2 regions of the Paenibacillus sp. FSL M7-1046 genome follow, and region 2 is predicted to be linked to the other one. Evidence: riboswitches for the same ligand, from Rfam matches in the RefSeq annotation. Region 2 holds a riboswitch; the other holds the start of a gene.
The links. Region 2 has a riboswitch for cyclic di-AMP ahead of NYE29_RS07120 (hypothetical protein). Riboswitches for the same ligand answer to the same signal wherever they lie in the genome.
Positions count from the first base shown of each region.

Region 1 (3,801 bases), 540 kb from region 2:
TCTACATTATCCATCGTCGTACCTCCCAAAGAGGGCAATGGCGCCGGCGGGATGGAATATCCCACGCTGGTTACTGCTTTTGGCGCAGCCGAGGCTTCTCCGGGGACCTCTCTGGAGCGCACGGTCATTCATGAGATCGGCCATCAATATTTCTACGGGATGTTAGCCAGCAATGAATTCGAGGAGGCCTGGCTGGACGAAAGCTTCACTTCCTACGCCGAAGACAGGCTGATGGAGCAGGAGTATGGGGTATCATCCAATCATGTCCTGCAGGCCAGCCTGGTGACATCCTCCCAGCCGCTTGACCTGGAAACTTGGAAATACACTCCTGCTGATTCCTATGCCCGAAATGTGTACATCCGCGGCAAGCTGGTGCTGAAGGATATCGAACAGCAGGTCGGAACCAAGACGATGGATACCATAATGGCGGCCTATACCCGTAAGTTCCGCTTCCGGCATCCTTCTACCGCTGACTTCCAGAAAATCGTGGAGAAGGTGACCAAAAAATCCTGGCAAGCCTACTTCGACCAATATGTATACAGCGGCGGTTCTCCGGATTTTTCGATTGATCATATTAAAATCTCTGACCCTAAAAAAGAGGGCGGCGATGACAATGCCCGTTACGAAAGCTCAGTAGCGGTCAGCAATAAAGGAAATCAGTATGGTGACGTCCCTATAAAGTTCACCTTCCTGGATGGCTATACTGTCCAGCAGTTTTGGAATGGGACAGAGAAGGAAACCACCTTTCAGCTAGCCTACAAAGCGCCTCTTTTGTCCGCAGAGATTGATCCGGAGCACTCCATTCTGCTGGAGAGTAAGCATCTCAACAATTTTAGACTGGCGGAGCTGGAGCGAAAGACGCTCTCCCGCTGGACGCTTAGTGCAACGAAGCTGCTTGAAACCCTGCTCGGAACTCTTGTCTGGTGAGGTGAAGGATTGTGAAAAGATCGATAACCCGCGGCTGGGACAGCATGAAAGAGCAATTTTATATTCTGATTCTGCTTTTTATCTATCGGCTGCTTTGGGGCTATTTCCTGTACAGATTCGTCAGGTCAGCCCTCATCCCGGTGCTGCTCCGTTACCCCGATACACACGCCGGCGGCAGCGGAATAGGCAGATTGCTGTATTATATCGAAGGACAGACTGCACTGGGCACAGACCCCGGGGTGCTGCGCTGGCTCTGGCTGCTGCTGGCCCTCTCAGCGCTACGGCTGCTATGCTCCCCCTTTATCCGTGCAGGGCTGCTGCATGAGCTGCACCAGGAGCGCAAAGGGGAGCGGGGAATGTTCTTTTTTCCCGGAATGAAGCTTTACGGGCTCCCCGTACTGTTGTTCAGTCTAGCGGAATGGCTTCTGGCTGCAGCGCCGCTGTATTGGCTTCTCCCCAAAATGTACGGGCTTCTCCTCAGCGGTATTCTCGATTATACCCTGCTGCTGCGACTGGTTCCTTATGTTCTGGCCTGGCTCCTGTACTCCTACCTGATCCGCATTCTGCTGCTGTACATGCAGTTTGGCTACACCGGAGGAACAGGCATGTTCTCTTCCTTGCTGGTTGGCCTGAGGGTAATCCTCCCTTCCACCTGTATATCTGCACTGTTCGGCGCTGGCGGAATGCTTCTGCTGCTGCTCTCCGGAGTGACCGCACTCTTCTGTCCAGGCCTGCCCGCACTGCTGTTCCGGCAATTTTCACCGCTTCCCTCAACGCTGTTCAAAATGTGGAGCATAGCGGGGCAGTATCACCTTTGGTGCAGCAAAACATTTCCACAATAATTACGCCAGTCCCTTGGCATAATAGAAGAGTCACTGCCCCAGATAAAGGGCGGGACTCTTCTTTTGGTTACAACGTGATTTAGGGTATTTGCAAAACTGTAAATCCTCTGGTACAATGATGCCTGTACCAGTAGTAACAACTTTGTAATCTTTTGAAACTAATTTGAAGTAAATGAATGTGCCTTTAAGCATTTAACCTTGTCGATACGTCACTGTTTCGGTGCATAAAACGCCAAATTCCCGGCACCGGGAAGTGGGGGAACCATATTTTGGGTGAATTGATCTCGCTTTAGAGGGGTCATAGGGGAACCTTCTACCGAATCCTTAAGCTAACCTCGCAGGCCTTGGAAGGAGTACATCTTTTGAAAAGTCATAATTTTAAGAAGAAATGCACCGCAGCAGCATTAGGGCTGGTGATGGTGTTCACGCTTGGAGCAGGGAGCGCTTTCGCCGACTCCAGAATGGATACTGTTATTACAAAAACACTGGGAACGACGTATAAAACCGGAGGCATAAGCACTGCCGGCTTTGATTGTTCTGGATTCACCAAATATGTATTTAAGAATGTTGGCCTTACCTTGCCCCGCACTTCCAAAGCACAATTCAGCGTTGGAACCGCCGTATCACGGAATAACCTCCGTTCCGGCGACCTGGTATTCTTCAATACCCTTGGCAATGGAGTCTCCCATGTCGGCATTTATGTCGGCAACGGAAAATTCGCCCAATCCTCTTCATCCCGTGGTGTAACTATCAGTTCAATGAGTCAATCCTACTGGGCCAACCGCTACGTTGGAGCCAAACGAGTAATGAGCACAACAGCTTACAAAGCTATCGCTTACGATTGACATCCCTCAGGAATTTCATCCTCCAATAAATAATTGTAACTTATAGAGATCCGGAAACTGATTATTGCCGTAATCATTTCCGGGTTTTTCCTTTTTGTCTTCCTTATTCTACCTTTTACACGTATTTGAGGCCTGTGAAACACCTTTTTACTAAAAATCCCAACAAATCTAAGATAAAGCTTACTCAGCGCGTAAAGATAAGACCTTAAAAGCAAAAATAACTCTTAAAAAGTGCAAATATTATGCATTAATATGTTTTAAGTGATTGCCAAGTGGCGAAGTCTTTGTTACAATTATCGCAGTGAGTTTTTAGTAACATTTTTGTAATTATTCAATCGGGTTTTACAAAGGTTTTGTCATGTATTGGTTAACAAGCTAATCCTAATCAACAGTCGTGCCGAGTTCCCTAACCATTAGGGAAACGGGGGAACCGATTTTGGGTGAATTGACCTCCTATTCACAGAGGGGTCATAGGGGACCTTCAACCGAACCCTTAAGCTAACCTCGTAGGCATTTGGAAGGGGTATTCACTTTTGAAGAAGAAGCTAGCAGCAGCAGTACTAAGCTTTTCCATTATGCTTACCATCGGAGCAGGAAGCGCTTTCGCGGATTCCAAAATGGATAAAGTCATCGACAAGGCCATCGGAAGTAAATACGTATCCGGCGGTGTATCGACCAACGGCTTTGATTGCTCCGGATTTACAATGTACGTTTTTGATAAGATCGGTATCAATCTGCCACACCAATCCGGTTCCCAATACCAAATGGGTACTGCCATTTCCCGGGACGATCTGAGAGCGGGAGATCTTGTATTTTATAATACAAGCGGTAAAGGTGTATCCCATGTCGGCGTTTATGTCGGTGAGGGCAAATTCGCACATGCTTCATCCTCCCGTGGTGTAACCATCAGCACGATGAGTGACAGCTACTACGTCAACCGCTACGTTGGCGCCAAACGGATCATGAGTACAGATGCTTACCAATCCGTTACTTCTGATTCCCAAGACAATGATGACGTACAATAAGTTGTCGTAAAACGGGCACTCTTCCATGATTTTTGCCGAAATCTGGAGGGGGCCTGTTTTTTTTGTCTATAAAATAACTTACCCCTCTCAATATCCGCAAAACATAAATCTCCTCAAATTTTCTCCATTTTATAAAATATTTTTACCACTTTGTCAAGTTTC
Region 1 covers NZ_JBBOXB010000001.1:2,208,580-2,212,380, forward strand. Annotated here, with positions in the region: gene NYE29_RS09515 (M1 family metallopeptidase) at 1-927, shown strand, start outside; gene NYE29_RS09520 (hypothetical protein) at 939-1,769, shown strand; cyclic di-AMP (ydaO/yuaA leader) riboswitch at 1,990-2,128, shown strand; gene NYE29_RS09525 (C40 family peptidase) at 2,186-2,614, shown strand; cyclic di-AMP (ydaO/yuaA leader) riboswitch at 3,000-3,142, shown strand; gene NYE29_RS09530 (C40 family peptidase) at 3,148-3,639, shown strand.
Region 1: it holds a riboswitch for cyclic di-AMP, as region 2 does, so the genes downstream of both, NYE29_RS09525 (C40 family peptidase) here and NYE29_RS07120 (hypothetical protein) in region 2, are expected to answer to the same signal.

Region 2 (3,801 bases):
GACTATGATGCCTCTGTTTGCGTTCTAAGGCTTGTTTCTATACGTCTCTACATATAGAGAATGGAGAGTTCAGGATCCTGCTGGTTAAATGAAGGGTTATAGTGTACCTTATTTAATAAGATAAGGAGTGGTAATCTTGAAAAAAAACAATCAAATCCCCGCGATCCTCGCAGCTTCAATTCTGCTGATTCTGCTCAGCAGCATGCTTAAGCCGGAGGGCTCTACCCTGCTGGGTGTGCTGCAGACGTTAATGCTCGGAGTGGGCTTGCTGGGCTGCTGTACAGCGGCCTGGAGATTCGCAAAAGGCGGCAAGGGCAAGAGCTGAGTATAAATAGAAAAGGCCGCAGCACTATGCTGCGGCTTTTTCATGCGCTTTGACAAGTTGCTATATTCCATACGAAGCTATACAACAAACAAGTTTGCTTCAGGCCGCAACGTTTCCAACCGGCACATTTGCTCGCGCACATGTCTCAGCCGGGTTTTCAGCACCGGCACGCTTTGCTCAAGAATGGTGCTGATTGCCGGCAGGGGCAGCAGCATGCCGTACCATAACACCTGCACAATCTGATCCTCCCAGGCTAATCCATTGGAAACAAAGAGGCTGCACTCCTCCGCAGCCCGGGAGCACTGCTGAATGCACTCCCGGTACGCATCCAGAGAGAAAGGCTGCGGGATGAAATCATCATGAAGGTACCGGGTATAAAGCTCAGTGAAGGTTTTCATCGCAGTCTTTTCCGCAACGGCACCCTCTCCCAGCAGCAGACTGGTGAGTGCATAAATATTTCCGGTGTTCTTTTGGACATATTCCGCAAACTCGCTGGCAGCTGTCCATTCCGGGGATAATGGGTCTGGCATGTCTTCACGTTCCTTCCTGAATAAGAAATTATAAGATGGAGAAATAAGTGATGGATCTGTCCATTAGCTCGGCTATGTCCGGTTCCTGCCAGCTGCCTTTATGCAGCAGGGAACTTGAAGGTTTATAGTACATCCGTCTGAAGGGGGGCGTACCGCCGGCCCCAGCCGTACGGGAATAGGGGACCATTTGCAGATGTGACGTGACGACCTTGCCTTGCAGCTTGGCTTTTAAATCCAGCAGGGCCGTTTGCACGATTTCTTGCTGACCCGGCTCCCACTGCGCACCTAGCTGCTGTACAATTTCTATGGCTTCTTCTAGCCTGTGATTGCGTATACTTCTCAGAAAGCTGCTCCATTTAATGACGTCAAAATGATCGCCTTCCGCAGACAGTATCCCCGCTCCCCAGCTGCACCCAGCCTTGCACGTAAGCTTCAGCACACCATACCGGCACTTGCCGGATGACTCCGCGGCATGATGGAATGGCCAGGGGGCATCGAATACAAACACTTCTATACGTGACAGCCTGCGCTGGTTCATTTCGTTTTCCCTCCTACCCATTTATAAGCTGCAGCCTCAGCACAAAAAACCGCAGCAGAGGAGGACCTCTGCTGCGGTTTTGGTACAGGCTTAAATACACCTGGCGAAAACACGTGGCGGATCAAGGTTCTCTCTAGTCGCTTACGGGGTTAGCTGTCGGATTCGGACGGTGAGAGTCGCCCTACCTAATGAGACCACAGTCTCCTTCGGATTCACCCCAAGAAAGATTCTTATCTTCCAGGTAAGGCCCTGCGGGCCTGATGGTTCCCCCGTTTCCCGCATTGCGGGAATTCAGCGTTCATATCGCATTTCATGCATTGGATTCAAACCGAATCATACCTTTTCGCATGAGCTTTGTAAAAAGAAAAAAACATTCTTCTGAGCCGATTTTCAGGGGATTATGGCAAAAGAAACGATAAGAAGTGCTAAAAGGGTGTTTATCAACGATTTTCAGCTTTTTATCTCGTGCATACGACTGCTTTTGATTTAGGGTGATTAGAGCCCAAAAGGCAATTTGCTCAACAGCGGGTGAATATAATCACAACGCTGAATGCTTTTTCGCAAATCGTTGATAAGCCGAGTAAATAAGAGGAATGATGAGATTGAGGCTTAAGTAAGCGCTACCCGATCTGGATTGGGTTTACTAAATGCATTATTTTGGCAGGTTTGGCGGTTTACAAGGCCGTGATCGCCAGAGTATGATTACTTCTGTTTACTACACAATCGAATACGCAGTCCGCTTAATTTCCGTTATGGAAAGCGGGGGAACCAACAATCGGCAGCCGATGTGAGAGTCGGAGCCGGTTATGGGGTGAATCCTGTGAAAGTGCGAGAGAATGCTCGCATGGATACAGGTAGGGCGACTCTCACTGCCCGAATCCGACAGCTAACCTCGTAAGCGTATTAGAGAGGATGAGCACAATGTGACCGTTAATTGGACCACAGAGGGAATTCCTTTGTGGTTTTTTGCTGTGTTCGTACGGGCAAATGAATGGAAGTCCTAGGCCGGAGGAGAGGAAGATATGGCGAATTCGGAAGAATATGTACTCATTAACGCTCCGACTAAAGCGGGGGAGCATTTTATCAAAATCTTAAAGTTCAGAGGCTACAAGATCGCAGGAATCGCCAACAATGCAGCGGAGAAGCGGCGTCTGGAGGAACTGGGAATCGAGGTCAATCTTGTGGTGGATACACATCATCAGAATACATGGTTCCGCCCCTCTTTTCCGGTAGGCAGAGTATTTCTGTTCGAGAGCAGTGTGACCTTATGCTGCCGGTATATCCAGATGTGCCGGACCTGGACGACAAAGCCAATATACGTAATTACGACTTCGATGAATCCCAGACTGGTCTATAAAGGACTTGGAGCGGATTCCGTCATCTATTCCCACAGCGGAAATGTCTCTTTTCTGGCGGATGTCTCAACGAATCCAGGATAAGGCCAAATAAAAGGGCAAATAAAAGGCATCTCCTGGACAGAGGTCCAAGGAGATGCCTTTTTCAAAAATATAAGAATTTATATGTTTCACACGATAACTTATCCTTCTATTTCTCGCTGAAACGGTACCGTCCTTAAAAAGGACGGCAAAGCCGTTTCCACTTGAATATAAATATTTATATGCCTCACGCTATGAATTATTCAGCGGTTGCTCCAATAAGCTCCTTAAGTTCGGAAACGTTGAAGCCCTTGACTGCGCGGCCTTCGTACACAGTAACAGGCACACCCATGAAGCCCAGCTTCTCGACTTCTTCCTGATACACTGTACTTGTCATAACATCACGCACCTCGAAGCTAACCTTTTGCTCGGTTAGCCACTGCTTCACTTGATTGCAGTCGCTGCATCCTGTGGTGGAATAGACAATTACCGGCTGGCTCATTGGCTCACAGCTGCCTTGATGGCGTCCCGGGTGATTTTCCAATGGGAGGTGTTCCAGCGGACTTCGCCGTCTTCCAGCAGGAAGATCTGCGGAGATTCATGCTTGATCCCGAAATCTTCGGCAATCTGATTGGACAGCGGACGGTCTTCAATCACATGGACAATGGCAGCTGGAGTCTCGGAGCCTTGCGTATAGGCAGTGAATTCCTCGTTGGCCTTGGCGCTGATCGGGCAGGTAGTGCTATGCTTGAAAAGCAGTTTTTTACCTGGTTGCGCAACATATTGCTGCAGTTCTTCCAGAGTGTGAAGTTGTTGGATAGACATCGGTATCTCACCTTCCTATAAGTACTTGTAACTACGATTGTAACATAGTTCAAAATTAAATCAAAAAGGAAGTTAGAGCACCCCTTTCAGCAGAATTACAGTCCCATGAAGGACGTTGAAAAAACGTGATTGCCATGCTAATGTGAAAGAGATGCCGCGTGTATCCTGAAGAATCGTAAAGGGTGTGTCCATATTCATGAAAAGGGT
Region 2 covers NZ_JBBOXB010000001.1:1,664,129-1,667,929, reverse strand. Annotated here, with positions in the region: gene NYE29_RS07140 (hypothetical protein) at 1-57, shown strand, start outside; gene NYE29_RS07135 (hypothetical protein) at 137-325, shown strand; gene NYE29_RS07130 (hypothetical protein) at 403-855, opposite strand; gene NYE29_RS07125 (hypothetical protein) at 884-1,393, opposite strand; cyclic di-AMP (ydaO/yuaA leader) riboswitch at 1,518-1,700, opposite strand; cyclic di-AMP (ydaO/yuaA leader) riboswitch at 2,121-2,309, shown strand; gene NYE29_RS07120 (hypothetical protein) at 2,416-2,832, shown strand; gene NYE29_RS07115 (glutaredoxin family protein) at 3,029-3,271, opposite strand; gene ytxJ (bacillithiol system redox-active protein YtxJ) at 3,268-3,594, opposite strand; gene NYE29_RS07105 (SDR family NAD(P)-dependent oxidoreductase) at 3,791-3,801, shown strand, end outside.